2 regions of the Paenibacillus xylanilyticus genome follow, and region 1 is predicted to be linked to the other one. Evidence: predicted binding sites of a transcription regulator. Region 1 holds the regulator's gene; the other holds the start of a gene.
What was found. The regulator LexA, encoded in region 1, represses DNA repair genes until DNA is damaged. The targets are predictions, from matches to a motif close to CGAACATATGTTCG.
Positions count from the first base shown of each region.

Region 2: the regulator LexA is predicted to act here: its motif matches at 4,342-4,355, upstream of addB (helicase-exonuclease AddAB subunit AddB).

Region 1 covers NZ_CP044310.1:4,000,974-4,013,804, reverse strand. Annotated here, with positions in the region: gene F4V51_RS17660 (penicillin-binding protein 1A) at 1-171, shown strand, start outside; gene F4V51_RS17655 (ribonuclease FAU-1 family protein) at 455-1,018, shown strand; gene F4V51_RS17650 (AAA family ATPase) at 1,127-2,098, shown strand; gene hflX (GTPase HflX) at 2,217-3,500, shown strand; gene F4V51_RS17640 (methionine gamma-lyase family protein) at 3,585-4,838, shown strand; gene F4V51_RS17635 (MerR family transcriptional regulator) at 4,921-5,334, shown strand; gene glnA (type I glutamate--ammonia ligase) at 5,463-6,791, shown strand; gene F4V51_RS17625 (aldehyde dehydrogenase) at 7,036-8,331, shown strand; gene lexA (transcriptional repressor LexA) at 8,442-9,068, opposite strand; gene F4V51_RS17615 (LysM peptidoglycan-binding domain-containing protein) at 9,365-9,742, shown strand; gene F4V51_RS17610 (DUF896 domain-containing protein) at 9,839-10,048, shown strand; gene F4V51_RS17605 (hypothetical protein) at 10,176-10,688, shown strand; gene F4V51_RS17600 (HAD family hydrolase) at 10,716-11,507, shown strand; gene F4V51_RS17595 (ABC transporter permease) at 12,091-12,831, shown strand, end outside.
Region 2 covers NZ_CP044310.1:4,687,508-4,700,338, reverse strand. Annotated here, with positions in the region: gene mtaB (tRNA (N(6)-L-threonylcarbamoyladenosine(37)-C(2))-methylthiotransferase MtaB) at 1-768, shown strand, start outside; gene F4V51_RS20900 (NUDIX hydrolase) at 881-1,315, shown strand; gene F4V51_RS20895 (Na/Pi cotransporter family protein) at 1,369-2,370, opposite strand; gene F4V51_RS20890 (class I SAM-dependent rRNA methyltransferase) at 2,858-4,237, shown strand; gene addB (helicase-exonuclease AddAB subunit AddB) at 4,421-7,924, shown strand; gene addA (helicase-exonuclease AddAB subunit AddA) at 7,921-12,183, shown strand; gene F4V51_RS20875 (exonuclease SbcCD subunit D) at 12,390-12,831, shown strand, end outside.

The DNA of each region.
Region 1 (12,831 bases):
GGAAATACATCCCCTGGAACGGGAAATACCAACCCTGGTGGGAACAATGATGGATCAGGCGATGGTTCGGTTAACACTCCTGGTGAAGTTGTTCCGCCGGATGCCGGAACAGAAAGCAACACAGGTGAAAATGATGGCTCTGTTGAAACGCAGACCGGAAACGATGGTTAACTTCAACTGAATATCATTAACGCAGCTCTTAACCTGCTTCCCGAATGATCGGTGAAGCAGGTTTTTTGTTTTAGACAGCGATATTTTAACTCCATTCATAACGATTAATTGTTGAGGCAAAGCTTAATTTTGAGTGTATAACTTAAATATGGTAAGCTGTAGCTATCGTAATACGTTGTGCAAAACTGATTCGTAAGTCATGGAATCGGCTGTGCGGACGTTATTCAGTGTTCACCAATATGAGAACAGGTCAAGGACCTGTAGTCGGCAAAGAGGGGTTCGTATGAAACGGAAATTCGGGGACCGCGCGAACTGGCGCCGGATTACGAACCGACAATTTACATGCCGGTTCGTACAATCCAAAGTTTTTACAGGTTACATTACGTTGTATACCATACAGGATTTGAAAGAACCCTTGTGGAAAACCTATGGGGGGAGTACGTTTTGCATCGCAGATAAAGGGTACTCATGGCTGCAGTATTATCCGAAGGGAGAGCATTTCGTGGTGACGGCCATGTTTGACGATCAGCAACGAATCGTTGAATGGTACATTGATACCTGTCGAAGCCAGGGCATAACGGATCAGGGGGTTCCCTGGTTTGATGATCTCTATCTCGATGTAGTTGTCCTGAAAGATGGAGAGGTATTTTTGCTGGATGAAGATGAGCTTGAAGATGCTCTTTCGCGCAAGCATATTACCACCGGCGATTATGATCTGGCTAACCGAACGGCCAAGGAATTGCTGCATGCTATTGATGCTCATGTGTTTCCTTATTTTCAACTATCATTGAAGCATCGGCAGACCTTGTTTGAAAACGGGGAGTTTCGCAAAAACGTTCAAATCTGAGTTTTGACAAGCAGAGAATTACTTCGTCATCCTTCTAATATTGGAGCATCTGATAGAATACATTAATAATCAGGAGAGATCAGCCCGATAAAATAGAGGTGATGGCGAATGAACGGACGGGTCATGGCTGCAGGAGGGCAACCGGGAGGCAGACCATCCAGACAAATTAATGTTGTATTGCGTAACCAAGAGCCTCAGATGTTGGCAAAGGAAGAGGAGACACCACTTCAGGCAGTAAAGGGATTAGCCAAGCACAGCCATTTTCAGGAGATTCAAGGTGAGCTCGAGCAGTTGGTTGGGCTGGAAAATATCAAGGATCTTGTATTTGAAATCTATGCGTTTTTACAAATAGCCCAGATGCGTTCTGAGGCAGGCCTGATCAGTGGAGCACATGTGTATCATATGATTTTCAAAGGAAATCCAGGGACCGGGAAAACCACGGTTGCGCGGATTGTAGCAAAGCTGTTCCAAAAGATGGGCGTGCTCAGCAAAGGGCACCTTATTGAGGTGGAGCGGGCCGATCTGGTCGGAGAGTATATTGGACATACGGCCCAGAAAACGCGCGATCTGGTGAAGAAGGCACTTGGAGGCATCTTGTTTATCGACGAGGCATACAGCTTGGCTCGCGGTGGCGAGAAGGATTTTGGCAAGGAAGCTATTGATACACTTGTAAAATCCATGGAAGATCATAAAAATCAATTCATTTTGATTTTGGCAGGGTATTCTGAAGAAATTGATTTCTTTCTACAGACTAATCCGGGATTACCATCCCGTTTTCCTATTCAGGTTGAATTTCCGGATTACAGTATAGATCAGTTGATACAGATTTCAGAGATTATGGCAAAAGAGCGAGATTATATTTTAATGCCACAGACCATCCTGAAGCTGAAGCAGCATTTGCTGCAGGAGAAGAATGAATCTCTACATGCCTTCAGCAATGCTAGGTACGTTCGAAATGCAATTGAGCGGTCCATACGCCATCAGGCGGTTCGATTGCTGGAACAGTATACTCAAGGCAGTCCGGGAAAATTGGAACTGATGTCGATTCGAACAGAGGATTTGAAGTTTGAGCGAAAGTAAGCGATAATGGTTTTTTTGGAGCAGCCGGCCGGGTTAACCGGTTCGGCTTAAAGTACGCTATGAGGGAACAATAACCGTAATAGATGAAGCTGAGTTTGAGAAGGAGGACACATTGAATATGACAGTTACCCATGATACAGATCAAGTCAAGAAAGACCGCGCTGTTTTAGTGAGTTTGATTACAGATGAAGTAAAGCGTTCAGGCATTAATCCGGAGTACTCTTTGGAGGAATTGGTGAAGCTTGCAGAGACTGCAGGTGTTGAGGTGCTGAGTGTATTGTCTCAAAACCGTGAAACGCGAGATACGAAGTGGTTTATCGGAAAAGGTAAAGTCGAGGAGCTACGTGCGATCGCAGAGGAATTGGGCGCAACCACTGCGATATTTGATCAAGAGCTGTCTGGAGCTCAGGTTCGTAACCTGGAAGAGGCACTGGATCTCAAAATTATCGACCGTACCCAGTTGATTCTGGATATTTTCGCCCAACGTGCAAATACAAGAGAAGGTATCATTCAGGTTGAATTGGCCCAACTTAGCTATCTGCTTCCACGATTATCGGGTCATGGCAAAAACCTATCACGGCTTGGAGGGGGAATCGGGACACGTGGACCGGGGGAAAGCAAGCTGGAGACGGATCGCCGTCATATCCGGGGTCGCATTGATGATCTGAAACGGCACCTGGAAGAGGTTACACGCCACCGCAAACTTCATCGCGAGCGTCGTAAAAAGACAGGCATTGTACAGGTTGCACTTGTAGGGTATACGAATGCAGGTAAATCCACATTGCTTAAACAATTAACTGCTGCTGATGTATATATTCAGGATCAGCTGTTTGCTACGTTGGATCCAACTTCACGTACGATGGAGCTTCCAAGCGGTAAAGAAATTGTACTTACGGATACCGTAGGATTTATTCAAAACCTTCCACATGATCTGATTGCTGCTTTCCGTGCAACATTGGAGGAAGTGAATGAAGCCGATCTGATTTTGCATGTTGTAGATGCATCATCTGCAATGCGGGAAGATCAGATGAGAACTGTGCATGAAATTCTGCAGCAGCTTGGATCTGGCGATAAGCCTCAGTTGGTGCTCTATAACAAAAAAGATGCATGTACACCGGAGCAGCTGGAAATGCTTCCTTTGGATAAAGACCATATGAAGGTAAGTGCACTGGATGAAGCTGACCTGCTGAAGATTCGGGAGCGGATTCAGGAAGAACTGACGGGTGATACGAAGCGGTTCCGTATTCCTGCAGAGCGGGGAGATCTTACATCTGTTCTTTATAAGGTTGGAGATGTTGTTGAAACCACTTTTGAAGAAAATGATGTGATCTATCAAGTGGAGCTGCAAAAAGGGGAATATGAAAAATTCGGTTATTTACTTGAAGATTTCATTGAATTGTAATATACATGACATATTGGTATGGTAAGTTGACACGATAATCGATATTATGCGTTAGATTAGTGCAATGAAGGGGAATGAAGTAAGATGGCAAGTTTGGATACAAAGATTGTGGAGCTGCAACAACAAGTTGAGGCCCAGATTGAACAACAGATGAAAATGATTGACGGTATTACGGATTACAACCAGTGGAAGGTCATTGATGCGTTTCAACGAAAACAAGTCAGTGATTATCATTTCGCTGGTTCAACGGGATATGCATATAACGATCGTGGCCGGGAAGTGCTGGATGAAGTATATGCGGACGTATTTGGCGCAGAAGCCGCGTTGGTTCGTCCCCATTTTGCCTCAGGTACACATACGATAGCTACCGCGCTCTTTGGCGTTCTGCGCCCAGGTGACGAGTTGTTATACATCACAGGTAAACCCTATGATACATTGCACAAAGTCATTGGAAGTCCGGAGGATGGAACTGGATCTCTTCGGGACTTTGGCATAGGATACCGTGAAACCGCTTTGCTGGCAGATGGCAGTGTCGATTGGGACGCAGTTCAAGGAAATATTACTGCCACAACCAAAGTGATAGGGATCCAACGTTCACGCGGATATGACTGGCGTTCTTCCTTCTGTATTGATGAGATCGCAGATATGGTAAAACGGGTCAAGGCAATCAAAGAAGATGTGATCGTATTCGTGGATAACTGTTATGGCGAATTTACGGAGAAACGCGAACCGACAGAGGTCGGGGTAGATCTGATGGCAGGTTCACTAATCAAAAACCCTGGCGGAGGCCTTGCTGAAACCGGGGGTTACATATGCGGGAAGGAAAAATATGTACAATTGGCAGCGTATCGTTTGACTGCACCTGGCATAGGTAGTGAGGTTGGTGCCATGTTGGGAACGACCCGTGGGATCTACCAGGGACTTTACATGGCGCCGACAATTGTGGGACAAGCCATCAAGGGCAGTACCTTTGCCGCTGCAATGTTTGCTGCTTCGGGATTTGTAACCAAACCTGCTTGGAATGAGACACGCACGGATTTGATCCAAGCTGTGCAGTTCTCCTCCGCGGAGCATCTGATCGCTTTTGTACAGGGGATTCAGCGGGCTGCTGCAGTGGATAGTCATGTCGTTCCAGAGCCATGGGACATGCCTGGTTATGAACATCCTGTCATTATGGCGGCAGGTACGTTTATACAGGGCGGAAGCCTGGAGTTGTCAGCGGATGCGCCTATTCGAGAGCCATATATCGGCTACATGCAGGGGGGATTAACCTACTCTCATGTTAAATATGGCGTTTTGATGGCGCTCCAGACAATGAAAGATCGTAAATTATTGTGAGTTTATCTAACACGTCATTGACACTTAGTAATAACTAAATGTACAATAGGGTGAAGAATAGATGACTGGAAGGTTGATGAACATGGGTGACGAAATTCGCAGAAATATGGCCTTATTCCCGATAGGTATTGTTATGAAACTTACGGATCTGTCCGCTCGTCAGATTCGATATTATGAACAGCACAGCTTGATTGTACCGGCAAGAACGTCAGGTAACCAACGTTTGTTTTCCTTTAATGACGTAGAACGATTGCTGGAGATCAAGGCTTTGATCGAAAAAGGTGTTAATATTGCCGGCATCAAGCAGGTTATGAATCCGGTATCCAAGGAATCCGAAGAAGCGACAGTCATCACCGCAGATACAGAAGTGAAGCGCAGAGAACTGTCGGATACACAGCTGCACCGTTTATTGAAGCAACAGCTGGTTTCGGGTAAGAGACCTGGACAAGTATCTCTCATTCAGGGAGAGCTTTCCCGATTTTTTAATAAAAAGTAAGTTCGCATAACTTGGCGAGTGAGGGGAAATCATGCAGTTGTGATGGCAGACTCCTTGACCCGTGGAACTTTCTAATGTACAAATATAACATGCAAGCCAAATAAGCAGAAAAGAAAGGGAGAGGTATCGTGAGTTATACAAAAGAAGACATTCTCCGCATCTCTAAAGAAGAAAACGTACGGTTCGTTCGATTGCAATTTACCGACTTGCTTGGAGCTATCAAAAACGTTGAAATTCCTGTAAGCCAATTGAATAAGGCTTTGGATAACAAAATGATGTTTGATGGTTCTTCCATTGAAGGTTATGTGCGTATTGAAGAATCCGACATGTACCTCTATCCGGATCTCGATTCTTGGCTGATTTTCCCTTGGGTAGCTGAGAACCGTGTTGCTCGCCTAATCTGTGATGTTTATTTGCCGGATGGCAACCCATTCCCTGGAGATCCACGCGGCATCTTGAAACGTAACCTGAAGGAAGCCGAAGAAATGGGATTCACTTCTTTCAATGTCGGTCCTGAACCAGAGTTCTTCTTGTTCAAAACAGACGAAAAAGGAAACCCGACTAATGAACTGAATGACCAAGGTGGATATTTCGACCTGGCGCCTACAGATCTTGGTGAAAACTGTCGTCGTGACATCGTTATCACACTTGAAGAAATGGGCTTTGAGATCGAAGCTTCCCACCATGAGGTAGCTCCAGGTCAGCATGAGATCGACTTTAAATATGCTGATGCGCTTAAAGCTGCTGACCAGATCCAAACGTTCAAACTCGTTGTTAAAACGATTGCACGTCAGCATGGTCTACATGCGACCTTTATGCCAAAACCATTGTTTGGTATGAACGGTTCCGGTATGCACTGCAACCAATCGTTGTTCCAAGGCAGTGCAAACGCATTTGTTGACGAGTCGGACGAGCTGGGTCTCAGCAAAACTGCACGTCACTTCATGGCTGGAACGCTGAAGCATGCGCGTGCGTTTGCAGCAATTACTAACCCAACTGTGAACTCATACAAACGTCTTGTACCAGGTTATGAAGCCCCTTGTTATGTAGCATGGTCCGCCAGTAACCGTAGCCCAATGATCCGTATTCCAGCTTCCCGTGGTTTGAGTACACGTGTAGAGGTTCGTAACCCGGATCCGGCTGCTAACCCTTACTTGGCTTTGGCTGTTTTATTGAAAGCAGGTCTGGACGGAATCAAACGTGAGCTTTCCTTACCAGCTCCAATTGACCGTAACATCTACATTATGTCAGAAGAAGAGCGTGTGGAAGAAGGCATTCCAAGCTTGCCAGCTGACCTGAAAGAAGCTTTGAACGAATTGATCCGCAGCGAAGTCATCTGTGATGCACTTGGCGATCACGCCCTGGCTCACTTCTACGAGTTGAAAGAAATTGAGTGGGATATGTACCGTACACAAGTCCACCAATGGGAACGCGATCAATATATCACGCTGTACTAGTATGGAGAGCCCTTGGCGCAATAGTGCCAAGGGCTTTTTTTGATGGATAACATAATGGGACAGCGGTGTGTAATATTCTTAAAAAAATAGCAACGTTTAATAGTATACATATAATAGGAATAGAGAAGATACATATTTTCCAAAGAAAAGATATTTTGATATGTTGATAATTCCATATAAACAAGTTATAATTCAATTATATTTTTAGCAATTTAATTTTAAATCATTAATTGGAGATGTTTATATGGATCAAGTGAAACAACTCGTTGCAAATCAGCGGGCATTCTTTTATACAGGACAAACTAAAAATATCGAGTATCGGATTAATGCTCTTCAGCAACTAAGACAAGGGATAGAGAAATATCAGCAACGGATCTTGGACGCACTGCATGCAGATTTGAATAAATCGGAAACAGAGGCGTATAACTCTGAAATTCGCATCGTTTTGGGTGAACTGGATTTTGCACTAGAACATCTTAAGGAATGGGCGGCGCCTAGAGCAGTGCCTACAAGTGCTGTAATACCTGATGGTACAAGCACGATCTATCCAGAACCTTATGGAGTTGCTCTCATTATTGCACCATGGAACTATCCGTTCCAATTGGGCTTTGGTCCTTTGATTGGAGCAATTGCGGCGGGTAACTGTGCTGTTATTAAGCCTTCTGAATTAACGCCGGCAGTGTCACGTCTGACGTACGACCTGATTACGGATATTTTCCCTAAGGAATATGTAGCAGTCATGGAAGGTGAAGTCGAAACCAGCACAGCCTTGTTGAAAGAGAAGTTTGATTATATTTTCTTTACGGGTAGCACAGGTGTTGGCCGCATCGTCATGAAAGCAGCAGCTGAGCATCTAACCCCGGTGACGCTTGAATTGGGTGGTAAAAGCCCTGTAATTGTTCATAAAGACGCGGATTTGCAGTTGGCAGCCCAGCGGATCGTTCGTGGCAAGTTCTTGAATGCTGGTCAGACCTGCGTTGCTCCGGATTACTTGCTTGTACATCAAGACGTACACGATAAACTGCTTGAAGAGATTGGTGCAGAGATTCAAGATAAATTCGGTAGAGATGTAATGGGAAATCCTAATTTTCCGCATATCGTCAACACACGTAACTTTGATCGACTATCTGTTTTCTTAGAAGGTGGTCATGCTCTGATTGGTGGTCGCTCTGATCGGGATCAGCTGCTGATTGAACCTACCTTGGTAGGAAATGTGGACTGGGGTTCACCTGTGATGCAAGAGGAGATATTCGGTCCCATTTTGCCGGTAATGACTTACGAGGATCTTAATCCTCTGCTCGCTGAGATTGTGCACCGTCCCAAACCGCTGGCGCTATACCTGTTCACGGAGCAAGAGGAGCTGCAGAATCAGGTTTTGGATCAAGTGTCCTTCGGTGGAGGATGCATTAATGATACGTTGTCTCATATGACTTCACATTTTTTACCGTTTGGCGGTGTAGGAGAGAGTGGTATGGGGTCATATCATGGTAAGCAAAGCTTTGAAGTGTTCTCCCATCACAAAAGCATTCTCAAACGATAAGAAATGGAAGTTAGCAAAGCCGACTGAATAGCGAAAAAAGAGGTTGTCCTATTGAACAGGGCAACCTCTTTTAGTCGTTACGTTTCATCTGACTTGCTGTGGAAGAAAGACTAGTGAATATCACGGAAAAGGCCAATCACTTTACCCAAAATGCTAACATGTTTTAAACGAAGTGGTTCAAATGTTGCATTCTCAGGCTGTAGACGAATGTGGTCTTTCTCTTTGTAGAAAGTTTTAACTGTAGCTTCGTCATCTTCAGTCATCGCAACGACAATATCTCCGTTATCTGCTGTTTGCTGCTGGCGCACGATAACGTAGTCTCCATTGACGATCCCTGCTTCGATCATACTGTCACCAACAACAGAGAGCATAAATACTTTCTGTTCTCCAACATAATGTGTTGGTAGCGGGAAGTAATCCTCGATGTTCTCAGTTGCGGTAATCGGTACCCCTGCAGTGACTTTACCTACGACGGGAATGCGAGCAACACTGTGTGCAAACTGATGGGAGTGTTCTGATTCCTCCTGGCTTAACAACTCAATGGCTCTCGGTTTAGTAGGGTCACGTCTAATGAGACCTTTCTTCTCCAAGCGGTCCAGATGTCCATGAACCGTAGAACTGGAAGCCAGTCCAACCGCTTCTCCAATCTCACGTACGGAAGGAGGATATCCCTTCAACCGGACTTCATTGCGTATAAACTCCAGAATAGCTTGCTGCCTGCTGGATATCTTCGACATACCGTATCAACCCCATTTTAGTAACGTTTGGGAAAATTATAACATAGAACCTCCGTTCGTACAAACATAAGTTCTAAATAAAATCCCGAAAAACCAATGTTTTTGAGTGATTTCTTTGTCTAGTGCATCAAGTGAATAGAATAGTAGTATTTGATTTGGATTCACCTAGAAAATTTCGGGAAATAAGGGGTTTGAAATAAAGCGAACAATTGTTCTAAAAATCTGTTGTACAAAACAAGTGTTCGTGTTATATTGATTTTAACAGATAGGAACAAACGTTTGGAGGACGATAAATTATGAGATATTCCACTTATCAAAGTATTTACGAACCGGTGAACTCGGAAGCGGTCAAGTCTAACATAGGTAACTTTAAGAACTGGTTTGCAAAAGCTAAGATGCCAACATGGATGTTAAAGATGATTATGGCATCATTAATTATATTTATTGGCTGCAGCACTGTATTGACTGTGTTTGCAGGAGACGAGAATAATGTTCTTCCTGGCAGCAAAATAGCAGTGTCCCAGGGTGAAACGCTGTGGAGCGTGTCATTGGAGCATAAACCGGAAAATATGGATACGCGTATATATATAGAAGCAATTAAGAAAGTGAATCAGCTTCAAACCACTTCAATTCAAGCTGGACAAGTCCTGATTTTGCCTCAGTTTACACGTTAATACCATGATTCATTCGAGCGAGTAAGTAGCAGCCTTGACAAGCCGCCTCGATCATGTCAAAGTTAGTATGACTTTGTATTTTTGGAGGGGACAAGATTGGATATAGATAGCCTGGTAGCACGCATTAACGAATTGGCTCGTAAACAAAAGTCCACTGGACTTTCAGAGGAAGAACTTGCCGAACGTGCTAAACTTAGAGAAATTTACTTAAACAACATCCGCAGCAACTTCAGACAGCAACTGGATTCCATTGAAATTGTAGATGATGAGAAAGATCAAGGCCACCAAGGCAAACTCAAACACTAAGGAAACCTAAAGATATCATTATGATATTTAGGTTTCTTCCTTTTATTTTGAGAATGCAAATTTATAGGGGGAATGTCGGTTTACGATTTTTGTAAGCCGATACAAAGATGACATAAGGGGGATTCTCATGGCTCGTTCGTTCGAGAGAACGGTTCGGAAAAATTCAAAGCAGTTGAATCAGCAACGCAAAAAAAATGGTCAACCGATTTCGGGTACGCCCGGTGAGGACATTTTCAAAGGACGCAGTCTTCTGTTTCCTATTTTCCTCATTGGACTTGCGTTTTTGTATCTGTTTATGAGCACATTTCTTGTTAAAGCTCCGATGACAACATGGGACTGGGTAACGATGCTTTTGTATGTGTTTTTGGCTGTGATTTTTATGCTTCGTCGTCCTTACATTAAAATCGGGAGCAACCGGATTATAACAACCAAAGGGAATCGGGAACGCTCCATTGGAGTAGATGACATCGTTAAGTTTAGATTTGAGCAGGGAACGGTAGTTATCGAACATAACAGCCGTGGCAAAAGATGGGTGTTCACTAAACTGTTGAACCGCTATGACACAGATGCCATTACTGAACGACTTCTGAAATTTGCCAAAGCACATCAGATTACTGTAGAAACAGACGAGAAAAAGTAATTATTCACAAAGGGGAAGATGATCGGAATGGCATTAAAAGCGATTTTGTTCGACCTGGATGATACTTTATTGTGGGATGAACGCAGTGTGCGTGAAGCATTTCACGAAACTTGCCTGCTTGCTTCACAAGAAACCGGCGTTGATGCTGAGGCATTGGAAGAAGCTGTTCGTAATGAAGCTCGTAGTCTATATGAATCATATGAAACCTTTCCATTTACCAAAATGATTGGTATCAATCCGTTTGAAGGACTTTGGGCTAATTTTACTGGTGGTGACCAGCCGGAATTCCGTCAATTGGAGCAGCTTGCCCCTGTATATCGTAAGGAGTCCTGGCGTCGTGGCTTATTGAAGCTGGGAGTGGACCGTGAAGATTTGGCTGAACGTCTTGCCTCGCAATTTGGAGCAGAGCGAAGATCCAGACCTCATGTATATGAGGAAACAATGGACACTTTACGTCACTTACAGGGGAAATTCAAACTGCTGCTCTTGACGAATGGGTGTCCTGCTCTGCAGCAAGAGAAGTTGGATGGTGTGCCTGAACTGGCTCCTTTCTTCGATGAGATCATCATCTCGGGTACTTTTGGAAAAGGAAAACCGGATCCGTCTATCTTTGAACATGCACTCAGCAAACTTGGGGTAAAACCAGAAGAAGGTTTGATGGTTGGAGATAAACTCACGACGGATATCCGCGGAGCTTTGTCAGCAGGAATCCAGGCTGTCTGGATTAATCGGGAGAACAAAGTGAACTCGGAGTCGTATGTACCTGATCATGAGATTAAGCACTTATCAGAATTAGATCGTATTATTGCTAATTTCTGATTATTTCAGAATTGACAATGGTGCATTTTAAAACATTGATAGCCTGGGTGAATGATGCAAAATCATTCACGGGTATCAATGTTTTTTTGTTTGTTTGAAGCTTAATAACAGCAGTATAGTGAAGAAATATCAAAAATAAATAAAAAAAGTATTGAAATGTAGGAAGCACTGTTTTAGAATATAACTAACATACTAGTATGACTAGTATGGGAATCCTTAAAGCAGTTAACTTTTGACATATCCAGGTTATGGAGTCAGAAGCTATCGCTTTATTATTTTCATGTATATTGTAAGCGCTTTACATAGTTTTGGGAAATATTAATTTTTGGAATACAACAGGTACCCGTGAGATTGAGCAATAAGATAACAATCTGAACCTAAGTGTATCCATTAACATTAGTTTAAATTGATATCGCTTACATTACCGAGTGTCTATTATGCAGTGGGGGTGAAATTTTCTGCAAGGTCTTCGATAGAAAGAAGTGAAGATGGGAGTTGTCATGAAGTACTTTTGATTTTATAAAGTTTATTTGATCGGAGTGAATCAGATATGAAGTCAGAAACTGCTAAAACCACGCTTACGATGACCTCATTACGCAAAGAAAGCAGGTTAAGAACGGCTGGAGCCTTACTCCGCAAAGATTGGCAGCTGTATTCACTATTAATACTTCCAGTGATCTATCTGATTATTTTTAAATACGGACCGATGATTGGTAATGTGATAGCCTTTAGAAGGTTTGTACCGGGAGGCAGCATTTTTGGTGAGACTTGGGTTGGGTTAAGGTATTTTCAGATGTTCGTTCAAGACCCAACGTTCTGGAAGGTATTTGGAAACACACTCATACTGGGCGGGCTTGCATTACTCTTCACATTCCCGGTTCCCATTATCTTTGCGCTGCTTTTGAATGAAGTAAAAAGTAAACGCTTCAAAAAGTTCGTTCAGACTGCATCCTATCTGCCACATTTCTTATCGATCGTTATCGTAGCCGGTATGATTTTGCAACTAACGGCAGTGAATGGATCCATTAATGGCTTGGTTGCATTCTTTACTGGAGACAATATTCCCTTTATGCAGCGCGCCGAATGGTTCAGAACGATCTATATAAGCTCTGAAATTTGGCAAGGCATGGGCTGGGGAGCCATTTTGTATCTTGCCGCATTAACGACAATCGATGATTCTTTGTATGAAGCTGCACGGATTGACGGTGCGAATCGCTGGAAACAGACGATCCATGTAACCATACCAGGCATTTTGCCAACGATTGTTACTTTGTTAATTCTGAATATGGGTAATTTTCTTGCTGTTGGATTTGAGAAAATTCTC
Region 2 (12,831 bases), 690 kb from region 1:
GTCCTGACAGGCATTCACACGGGTGGATATGGTGACGATATGGAGAACTACGATCTGACTGATCTGCTATGGGATCTGGATAAAGTGGAAGGGCTGGAGCGGATCCGTATCAGTTCCATTGAAGCGAGCCAGATCGATGATCGGATGCTGGATGTCATTAAGCGTTCGGACAAGCTGGTACGCCACTTCCATATCCCGCTGCAAGCGGGTGATGACACCGTATTGAAACGGATGCGCCGCAAGTACACAACCGAAGAATTTTATAACAAAATGCTTCGCATCCGCGAAGCAATGCCAGATGTGGCTATTACAACGGACGTTATCGTAGGTTTCCCGGGTGAGACAGACGAAATGTTCCGTAATGGTTATGAATTGATGAAAAAAATCGGTTTCTCGGAAATGCACGTATTCCCGTACTCCAAGCGTACAGGAACACCGGCAGCCCGGATGGAAGATCAGGTGGATGAAGAAGTCAAAAATGCTCGTGTGCATGAACTGATCGACCTGTCTGAACAAATGCAGCTTGCTTATGCGCAGAAGTTTGTAGGCGAGGTTCTGGATGTCATTCCGGAAGGTGAAGCAAAAGGCCGTGAAGGCAGCGGAAAATTGCATGGTTATAGCGATAACTACATTCAGCTCGTATTTGATGGTTCTACAGACATGATCGGTAAAGTGTGCCGCGTCAAAGTGACCGAAGCGGGTGTAAACGAAAGCCAGGGTACACTGGTTCGTGTACTGGAAGATAATCTGAAGTCCGCAGCGATGTAATCGAGGCGTCAGTAAAACAAGGATTTCATTTCCTTGGGGAGCGTACCCGGGGAGATGAGGTCCTTGTTTTTCAACTAAAGGCAAGACATAACTGTGAACGGGGGAAATCAGAATGAACAAAAAGGAAATATCCGCAGGCGGTGTAGTCTATCGTAACGAGGAAGACGGCAGTCTTCAGATTCAGCTTATTGTGGATCGTTATGGTAAAACAACACTTGCCAAAGGCAAGATGGAAGCTGGAGAAACGGTAGAGGAAACTGCCTTGCGCGAGATTTTGGAAGAGACAGGCATGGTCGGCCGAATTGTGGAGCCTGTCGATATCATTGCCTACACATATCAGCATGCTGAGTTTGGTCCGGTAGACAAGGAAGTTCACTATTATCTGGTTGAAGCAGAAAGTGGAGACCTGCAGCCGCAGATCGAAGAGATCAAGGGAGTCGATTGGTACGCACCAGAAGAAGCCTGGTCAAGACAGCAGCAGAACGGTTACGACAACAACGATAACATTTTGCGGGTGGCACTGAACAAGCTGGGCATTAACGTGTAATAATGGCCGAATACAGCAATGCCTGGTTCCTTATCAAATAGAGGAGCCGAGCATCAAGCCGCGGGCGATTTCGCTGTTGGGGCGTGAGCCGGTGGTTTTTTGTGCCAGATGGGCAGATAGCATAGGGGCAATGCAAGCAGTGAGCTGATGATGTTAAACAGGGTCTGGGCATGCGCAATCTGTGCCCCGTAGTCCGCTGACAGCCAGGCTGAAGCTGCATGCAGCAACCCGATCAGCGGCATAAAAAGCAATGCTCCCGCAATGTTCAATACAACATGGGAGGCTGCAACGAATTTGCCTGCGGAAGCTCCTCCGGCGGCTGCAATCACAGCTGTGACACAAGTCCCGACATTGGACCCGATCACGATGGCAATACCGATCTCCACAGGCAGCACACCTGTAGCCGCCAGCGTAATCGCCACGCTGATGACAGCTGCACTGCTATGAATGAGAGCCGTAAGGCAGGCACCAGCCAGAAATCCCCACCACAGACTGTCGGCCGAGCGATCCAAAAACCACTGAAATACGCCCATGCTGCGCAGGGGGACGGCGATGGATTGCATGACTTGAATGCCGGTCATCACGAGAGCAAAACCGGCAGCTGCAAGAAAGCTATATTGTGAGTTCATTAGGAATCTTCGAGTGTGTTCGGGGGCAGCTTGATTGCGCTCACTAAGAACAACAAAGACAGCCCAACCTGTAAGAGAAATGACTAGCAAGGGCAGGGCAGCACGTCCAATCTGTAACCCAATCAACTCGGTTGTCAGGCATGTACCAATGTTCGTGCCCAGAATAATGCCTAGTGTGCGACCGTAGGTAATTAATCTTGCATTCGCGAGACCAATGGTGAGCACCGTAACGGCGGTACTGCTCTGTAATATTGCGGTGGCTCCTGCACTGAAAGCCATGCCTTTCCATGGAGCAGAGGTAGCTCGGTTAAGCCACCCGGCCAGCATTGGCCCAGCCATTCGCTGTAAGGCCGTTTCCATCAGTTTCATTCCACCAAAAAAAATAATTAGTCCATATATGAGCGGCAGCACAACATCTCTGAACATCTCGTTCCATCATTCCTTCCGTGCCTAGTCGTTATCTCATCTTATGAATAAGAGAGGACAACCATGACAGCAGGAGACAATTGGTGCGGACGGAATTGGATCAGAGGAAGCGAGCGTTCGCGTTTATCTCTGGATTTTCCCTTTGTAAAAAGGGAATCAAAAAAATCCAGGGATAACAGCGATCGGAAGACCAACCGCCCTGTAGCGGCAACATGCTCTTCACAATTTCTGTAATTAGGGTTGTTTCATAACCTACTCACCCCACCATTCAAAAGATACGGTGATTCGTGCAAACGGAGCGGAGGGGACGGAATTGAATCAGAAGAAGCGAAGCGTTCGCGTTTATCCCTGGTTTTCCCTTTGTAAGAAGGGAATCAAAAAAATCCAGGGATAACAGCGATCGGAAGACCAATCCGTCCCCGCAGCGGTCTCCCTTTGCACTAAACCTATCTTTTCAAATAACTAATACAAAGGAAGTGGATTTACCTTGCCATCGGTTACACTGGAACGCAGTCGCAAAAAGCGGCTTGAACATGCACATCCATGGATATACAACAACGAAATTGCCTCGGTTAACGGTAACCCCGAACCGGGAGATCTGGTCAACGTATTGAATCATCAAGGTCGTTATCTGGCGACAGGATACTATAATCCGGCTTCACAGATTACAGTGAGAGTCGTTTCATATCAACCGCTGGAGTTTGAGCAGATGGACACCGCCTTTTTTGCCGCTCGCTTCAGCGACTGCCTGCGTCACCGGGAACGTTTTATCCAGGATGGAGAGGCGTATCGTCTCGTATACGGAGAGGCTGATTTTCTGCCTGGCCTGATCGTGGACCGTTTTGGAAGTGTTCTCGTTGTGCAGCTGCTTACCTTGGGAATGGATCGCTGCCGTGAAGCCATCGTACAGGCTCTGATCGAAGTAATGCAGCCAGAGGGAATCTATGAGCGCAGTGATGTGCCGATTCGTGAGCTGGAAGGACTGGAGCAGACCAAAGGACCGCTGTACGGGGAGTGTCCACGTCATGTTACGGTAACCGAGAATGGCTTGCTTATTAAAGTGGATATCGTGGAAGGCCAGAAAACAGGCTACTTCTTCGACCAGCGTGAGAATCGGGCGGCAATTGAACCGCTTATGAAGGGCTGGGGTTATAAAAGCGGAATTACGGTGCAGGAAGTGGAGCAAGAGGGAAGCCATCAGCTGCTGCCTGTAAATAAAAGCGGTAAAGTGGTAACCTTCCCCTATTGGGATGGGGCTACTGTTCTGGAGTGTTTCTCACACACGGGCAGCTTCACGTTGAACGCTTGCAAATATGGTGCCAAAAAAGTCACATGCCTAGATATTTCCGAGCATGCGATTGAAAGTGCCCGCACCAACGTAGAATTGAATGGTTTTACGGATCGGGTAGAATTTGTTGTCGCTGATGCCTTCCAGTATTTACGTGAACAGGTCAAGGGAGTAGAAGAGCGTTCCGTACGTGCACGGGCAGCCGAACAGAAAGTGGATACCTCCAAAGCGCTTGCAGCTGGCGGCGGGAAAACATTTGATGTGGTCATTCTTGACCCACCTGCCTTTGCCAAAACCAAATCAGCAGTCAAAGGCGCCTGCCGTGGATACAAGGATATTAACCTGCATGGCATGAAGCTTGTGAATGAAGGTGGGTATTTGGTCACAGCGAGCTGTTCATATCATATGCGTCCGGATCTTTTCCTGGAAACGATTGCGGATGCTGCTGAAGATGCGGGCAAGGTATTGCGCCTAATTGAATGGAAAGCTGCCGGCAAGGACCACCCGCAAATTTTGGGTGTAGATGAAGGGCATTACTTGAAATTTGCCATTTTTGAAGTGCGCAGCAAAACAAACTGATCTGTCATCTTGTTAAAAGTTACGTTAAGAAACAAGTCCACGGTGTAATAAGCTGTGGGCTTGTTTTGTGTTACAGGAAATCATTTGCCATTACCGGATTGTGGCAAACGTATGTTCCGAACCAGGTCAGATATGTTATACTGGGAATTAAAATCTTGTTCGTGATGGTTTGGAGGATTAGACATGTCTGTAAGCTTTATTATTGGCCGGGCAGGCAGCGGCAAGACGACGCTGATTACCCGGGAAATTACGTCTTTGCTTCAAAAGGAACCTCAAGGCAAACCACTCATATGGTTGGTTCCGGAACAAAGCTCGTTTCGCACCGAGCAGGCTCTGGTTTCTTCTGGCGCGATCAAAGGCACTATGCGTGCAGAAGTATTGGGTTTTCGCCGATTAGCCTATCGTATCATGCAGGAAGCGGGTGGTTCTGCGCGGATTCCAATCGGAGCCGAAGGGAAAAAGATGCTGCTTTATAAAGTACTTCAGCGGCGCAAGGAAGAGCTGAAGCTTTTTGGCGCTTCGGGCAATCAATTGGGCTTTATAGGGCATTTAAATGATTTGTACAGTGAGTTTAAGCGTTATGAACTAGATCCCGGCTTGTTGGAAGAAGGCCTTTCTAATTGGAATACGTCTTCTTCAGCACCGATCCTGGGTGACAAGTTACATGATTTGCTTCTTATATATCGAGATTATGAACAGGAACTGACGGAACTCTACATCGATGATGAAGACACGCTGACAGAACTGAACGAACGTTTGGCAGAGAGTGAGCTTCTTCAGGATGCACAAATCTGGATTGACGGTTTTCAGGGCTTTACACCACAGGAAATGAGCGTAATTGGAAGACTGATGCTTCAGTCCTCTTCAGTAACCATTACGTTGACCCTGGATCGGCCATATGATCACGGGGCACTGCCTAGCGAATTGGATCTGTTCCATCCAACAGCGAGCGCATATGCGCGGCTCAAGGGTATGGCTGAGGATCTGGGAGTCATGAGCGAAACGATGGTGCTGCAGCCGGATGTTTTGCCAAGATATGAGCACAGCCCTGGTCTGGCTCATCTGGAGTCTGGGTTCGACCGACGCATTCGTTGGAGAAGTGATGGCCGCGATGCGGGCGTGAAGTTATACGCAGCCGAAAATCGCAGGGCTGAGATGGAAGGTGCACTGCGGGAAATGCGCAGGTTGGCTCAGGAGGAAGGCGTGCGTTATCGGAACATGGCCGTACTCGTTCGTCAGCTGGATGCCTATGCCGATATTGCCGAGCCCCTATTCAGGGACTATGACGTGCCCGTTTTCCTGGATCGCAGAAGAAGTGAGCTTCATCATCCGCTGTCCGAATTCATTCGTTCTGCAATTGATGTTGTTCGTCGCCGCTGGCGTTACGAAGATGTATTTCGCTGTGTCAAAACGGATCTGCTGCTTCCTCGTGATGGTTCCATCACTCGTGAAGATATGGACCAGCTCGAAAATTATATACTCGCGTGTGGAATTCACGGATACCGCTGGACCGACGGCAAGCCTTGGAAATACGTCCCGAGTCTGTCTCTGGAAGACAATGGACAGGACGCTCGAAGCCGAGGGCGGGAACAAATGCTGTCGCTGATGGAAAAATGCCGAACGGTCATTACGGATCCGATGGCTGTGTTTGAGAAGCGCATGATCAAGGCCAAGACGGCAAGAGAACAGTGTGCTGCACTATATGGACTGCTGGAAGACGCAGAAATTCCCTGGAAACTCGAAATGATGTCGGCTGAGGCAACCGCTCAGGGCGACCCGGAGCGTTCGCGGGAACATCGTCAGATGTGGGGAGCTGTCCTGGATCTGCTGGACCAGATGGTGGATATGATGGGAGCCGAACGACTGGACATCGATCTGTTTGCAGGCCTGATGGAGACGGGGTTAACTGAGCTGAAGCTAGGACTTGTTCCGCCGGCGCTGGATCAGGTGCTGGTCGGTTCCATGGACCGGACGCGGCTGCAGGATATCCAATATGTATTCATTCTGGGAGCCGTTGATGGTGAACTGCCGGCTGTGCCGCAGGAAGATGGCGTGTTAACGGAGCAGGAGCGGGAGCTGCTGACCGAGAGAGGTCTCGGTCTCGGACCTGGAACAACAAGACAAATGCTGGACGAGCGTTTCCTGATCTATACCGCCTTGACTGCTGCAAGTAAGCAGTTGTGGTTGAGTTACCCTGTGGCTGATGATGAGGGCAAAACGCTTTTGCCTTCGGAAATTGTGAGACATGTACGCAAGATGTTCGGATTGAATGAAGTGCCACTTCTTGCACAGCCGCCAGTAACGGGTTTGGAAGAAGCTCATTGGCCTTACGTTATTCATCCAGAGCAGAGTCTGTCCGTTCTGATTGGGCAGCTCCGCAGATGGCGCAGGGGTGAAGAGATTCCTGAACTCTGGTGGTCGGTCTACAACTGGCACTGCTCCAATGAGAGCCTCAGACCTCAGCTGGAACGATTGCTGGGCTCCATCTTTTATCGCAATCGGGCATTGCCTCTTCGTACTTCGACAAGCCGCCGATTGTATGGCACGGAGGTGCGGACAAGTGTTTCGCGAATGGAGCGATTCGTGGCATGTCCATTCTCCCATTTTGCCTCGCACGGGCTGCGATTGAAAGAGCGTCAGCTATATCGTCTTCAAGCTCCGGACATTGGGCAGCTGTTCCATGCTGCGCTGAGTCAGCTGGCGATACGACTGCGTGAAGAGAACCGCAGCTGGGGCAGCCTCTCTCCGGAACAATGCCGCAAGGAAGCGGAGCAAACGGTAGATCAGATTGCCCCTCAGCTTCAGGGCGAGATTCTGCTGAGCACGAAGCGTTACGGCTACATTTTCCGCAAACTGAAGGATATTGTAAGCCGGGCTTCGGTCATTTTGGGTGAGCAATCCAGACGGGGGAGTTTTGAACCTATCGGTCTGGAGCTGGACTTTGGGCCTGGCAAACCCTTGCCGCCGCTTCGTTTCGAACTGGAGAACGGGTGTGTGATGGAGATTGTGGGCCGGATTGACCGGGTTGATGTGGCCGAGGGAGAAAATGGACTTTTGCTTCGGGTTATTGACTATAAATCAAGCCAGACGGATCTCAAATTGCATGAAGTGTACTACGGACTGTCCCTGCAGATGCTTACGTATCTGGAAGTACTGCTTAGTGCTGCCGAAGAGTGGCTGGGAGAATCGGCAATGCCTGGAGGAACACTGTATTTCCATGTGCATAACCCATTGCTGCAATCTGCAAACGGCATGAGCTCAGAACAAGCGGGACAGGAATTGCTGAAACGCTTCAAAATGAAGGGTTTGCTTTTGGCAGATCGTGATGCCATCGCACAGATGGATAACACACTGGATAAAGGCTACTCGGCCATCATTCCTGTTGCACTCAAGGCGGACGGCAGCTTCTACAGCAGCGCAGCGGTAGCTACGCCAGACCAGTGGGACACGCTGCTCGCATCGGTTCGAGGCAATATCCGGGAGATCGGGACCCGCATTACGGATGGGGATGTGGCCATAGAGCCTTACCGCATTCAGCAGGAGGTTGCATGCACATTCTGTCCGTTTAAACCTGTCTGTCAATTTGATGAGAATATTGAAGGCAATGAATATAATCTGTTGTCCAAACCGGGCAAACAGCAAATCTGGGACATGCTGTCACACAACAAGGGAGGGGAGACGTCATGACGAATATGCCAAAACCGGAAGGCAGCTTCTGGAGCGATGACCAGTGGAGTGCAATTTCCCAGAGTGGTGAAGACATTCTTGTTGCAGCAGCAGCGGGGTCGGGTAAAACAGCTGTGTTGGTCGAACGGATTATTCGTAAAATAGCCGATCCTTCTCTTGGCTTCAGCGTGGACCGATTGTTGGTGGCTACCTTTACGAAGGCGGCTGCTGCTGAGATGAAGCAGCGTATTCGGGAAGCACTTGAACGTGCACTCGAGGAAGAGCCTGAGGAAGAGCATTTGCGCAAACAGTTATCGCTGCTTGGGCGAGCTTCAATTACAACGCTGCATTCATTTTGTATGGAAGTCATCCGCCGTTACTATCAGCAAATACCGCTTAATCCGGCTTTTCGGATATTGAACGAGAATGAAGCCGAAATGCTGCGTCAAGAGCTCCTGGAAGAGCTGTTTGAAGATAAATACGGGGAAGAAGGCGAAGGCAGTACATTCCGTGAGCTTGTGGACTGGTTCAGCGGTGAACGGAACGATGATGCCATGCACCGGCTTGTGCAGCGCCTGTATGATTTCTCGCGCAGTCACTCCTGGCCGGATCACTGGCTCGCGGAAATGGCGTCTGCATTTCAAGTGGAAAGTGTAGAGGCTCTTGGTCATTCAGCATGGGTACAGAGCATTCTACGTGATGCCGCACTTACCCTGAGCGGTGCAGCGGGGCTCTTGCGTCAGGGGATTGGCATTGCGTTGCAGCCGGAAGGGCCAAAACCGTACGCGGATACCTTAAAGGAAGATCTGGGCATGGTGGAGGAGCTCCTGTCTGCTGTGGAGGTTATGCCATGGGAGAGACTGCCTGAAGTATTTCAGCCCGCAGCTTTTGGCAAGCTGAAACCCTGCAAAAAGGATCAAACCGATCCGGCGCTGCAGGAACAAGTGAAGGAACTTCGGGAGGCTGCAAAAAAGGCAGTCACCGATCTGAAAGGCTCGCTCTTTGGCCGGAGTGCATTTTCCTTCTGGCAGGAGCTGGAGCAGGCGGCTCCGCTCATGCAGGAGCTGTCCAAACTTGTAAGTGAGTTCGGCGAACGTTACAAGCTGGCCAAACAAGAACGTGGACAGGTTGATTTTAGCGATCTGGAGCATTATTGCCTTCACATTTTGCGTCATGAGGATTCCACGCCAGAGCTCTCCATGCCTTCAGATGCAGCAATGGAATATAGAGCGCGTTTCGATGAAGTGCTGCTGGATGAATATCAGGATACCAATACCGTTCAGGAAGATATCGTAAAGCTAATATCCAGGGAGAATCCGGGTAATCGCTTTATGGTAGGAGATGTGAAACAGAGTATTTATCGTTTCCGCTTGGCTGAACCGGGACTATTTCTCAATAAATATCGTCAATACAGCTCTGGCACCCAAAGCATTGAAGGAGAAGGAAGCACGTTGCGTGCAGGCAGACGCATTGACCTGGCACGTAACTTCCGCAGTCGTGCTGAGGTTGTTCATTCGGTAAATATGCTGTTCCGGCAGCTCATGAATGAGGGCGTAGCTGAGATCGCTTATGACGAACGGGCCCGGCTTGCCTACGGAGCTTCGTTTCCACCAGAAACTGAGGGAGATGAGGCATACACACCGGAACTGCTTCTGATTGATCGACAAGGAGGAGGCCCGGATCTGGGTGAGAGTATAGATGAAAATGGAGATCACCTGGCGTCGGCTGAACTGGAAAGTGCCGAACTGGAAACGGCTCAACTGGAAGCACGCGCTATGGCTCGGCGCATTCGGGAGATCGTTGGCGATACCGATCAGCCTGCGCTGAATGTGTATGATAAGGCGTTAAAAACAATGCGTCCTGCTCGTTACGGCGATATTGTCATCCTGCTGCGCTCTGCCTTGATGTGGGCTCCGTTAATGATCGAAGAATTCAGGCAGCAGGGAATTCCGGCCGGAGGGGAGCAGAGCAAGGGTTATTTTCAGGCAACGGAAGTGGAGATCATGTTATCCCTGCTTCAGATCGTGGACAACCCACGACAGGATATTCCGCTCGCTTCAGTCCTTCGTTCACCGATTGTGGGATTAAATGAAGAGGATTTGGCACAAATCCGTCTGGGGGATAAAAGGCAGTCTTTCTATGATGCAGTTGTAACTGCTGCTCAGATCGAACAAGTGACCAATGATGATTCGTCTGCAGTACAGATGCAATGGCCGGAATTCTGGTCAGAACTGGAACAGGCCAAGCAAGAGGCTGCTGTTACAGCAGAGTCCTCGGTACTCGAGCAGCAATCTCTGAATGAGGGTATCGAAAAGGATGGTTATCATGATCCAGGAGAGCACTCAGCCTATGCAGGATCAGAATTAAAGCAGAAATTAATTCATTTTATGGGCCAGTTGCAGCAATGGCGGCTTGAGGCACGTCAAGGCAGTCTAAGTGAACTCATTTGGCGTATATACAGGGAGACTGGATATTTGGACTGGGTAGGTGGTCTTCCGGGAGGTATACAGCGTCAAAGCAACCTGAAAGCCCTGTATGACCGTGCGCGTCAATATGAAGAATCGACGTCGAATCGGGGGTTGTTCCGCTTTTTGACCTATGTCTCCAGACTTCGTGAGAATGGTGGGGATTTGGGAACAGTGGCGGGATCGGGCGAACAGGACAATGCGGTCCGAATCATGACCATTCACCGGAGTAAAGGGTTGGAGTTTCCGGTTGTGTTTGTGGCAGGCATCTCCAAAATGTTCAATCAGCAGGATCTGAATGCACCATTCTTGATGCACAAGGAGCTTGGATTTGGTCCGAGATTTGTAGATCGGGAAAATAGGGTGGCTTATCCCACACTGGCTAATTTAGCCATTCGACGCAGAGCCCAGTTTGAGCTGCTGGCTGAGGAGATGCGGGTACTGTATGTTGCACTGACTCGGCCCAAGGAGAAAATGATTCTGGTTGGGACGGTTAAGGATGCTGCCAAAAAGGCAGCCGCGTGGTCACAGATCAAAGACAGCTCGGAACTGATTCTGCCGGATTACCTGCTCGCGGCAGGACGAAGTTATCTGGACTGGATCGGACCATCTCTAATTCGCCATCCATCGGCCGCTCCATTACGCGAACTGGCTGGTGTACAAGACTCCTACGCTGCTTGTCTGATGGATGATGAATCATGCTGGAGCATTTCTGTCATGTCTGCCGATTGGGTATCGAGAGAGACCTTTGTGGATTCAAAACATGGTGAGGAAGACGAGTTGGCAGAAGCACGCCAAGAACGAATGAAAGCTCTACAAGCAGTGAAACCGGTGATTTTATACCCCGCCACAATCCATGGCGAGATGGATCGAGATTTGTCAGATGAGCCATCACGAGATAATGTGAAGGTTGACGGGGGCGCAACGGAAACCGAATGGATACAAAACGTAGAGCGGCGCCTATCATGGACGTATCCATATGAAACGGCAACCCAGGTGGCCGCAAGCACGTCCGTCTCAGAGTTAAAGACAATGCTTGCCATACAGGACCATCAACCTCTCCAAGTGATGGAGGAGCTGGAGAGACAAATGGAGGATTCGGAGGTTCTCGAAATCCCGCCGTCCGAACATAAGGTCAGTGAGACTCATCATGGTCGGGCGGATGGCTCGAATGAGCATTCCTTCAAATTACATTTGCGTCGCCCGAAGTTTATGGAAGAAAAGCAGTTGACGGGGGCAGAGCGGGGGACCGTTTATCATACGCTGATGCAGCATTTACCATTGGATGGAACGAAAGTGGATGCCGCGATTGTAGAACAGACGCTTGCAAGACTGACTACACTTCAGATTTTGCTGCCTCATCAGGCCGAAGTGATTGAACCTGAACATTTGGCTCAATTCTTTCAGACGGAACCAGGCACCGAGCTGCTGCGTGCTGACTGGGTAAAACGGGAGATTCCTTTTATCTATGGACTTCCAGCAGAGCATTCTCCCGCCGATTGGATGCAGCATCTGTCATCGAATGCGGGAATGCAATCCCTGGATGAAGACGGCGGACTACAGGCCTCGCTCGAGAATGAAACCGTACTTGTGCAGGGGATCATTGATTGCCTCTACGAGGTGGACGGTGAGCTTACGCTGCTGGATTACAAAACCGACCGGGTACTGGAACATCGCGGAGGATTAAACGAATTGACCAGAAACTATCGTTTTCAGCTGGAGCTGTATGGCCGGGCGATTGAAGATATTTTGGGACGCAAGGTAGATCGGAAGTGGCTGTACTTCTTTGATGGTGGACATGCTGTAGAACTTTAAAGGAGCAGCTTGGAAACGGAAGATACATTCGCTATATGTGCTTGCGATGAACGATGAAAGTCACGAAGGGGACGAATCGGTTTCTTGGAAACGATGTTGTCCCCTTTGTTTCCGCATTGGCTAGTGCCATTCAGGAATGAGAGGCCAATATTGGGTCTAGGCGCTCTTATGATTATGTTTTTGTAGGGAGAGGGGATGAACGGAATATGCGTATTTTACACACCGGGGATTGGCATTTGGGAAAAACGTTGGAAGGAAGAAGCAGGCTGCGTGAGCAGGAGGATTTCGTCGATGAACTTGTTAGACTGGCAGATGAGCAGCAGGCTGATGCCGTGTTGATGGCTGGTGACGTATATGACTCGGTCAATCCTCCTGCTTCGGCAGAGCAGCTGTTTTACGAGGCGGCGGCCAGGCTTACGGAGCGGGGAAGACCACTAGTAGTCATTGCAGGTAACCATGATCAGCCGGAACGAGTAGCCTCTGTGACACCACTTGTAAATAGACAGGGGATTACACTTGTGGGTATGCCGACGGCGGAAGCGGTGACTATTCATGCGACTAGAACAGGCGAGACTGCCAAGATTGCTGCTCTGCCCTATCCTTCAGAGGCAAGGCTCAATGAAGTTCTCGCTACGGATGGTGATGAAA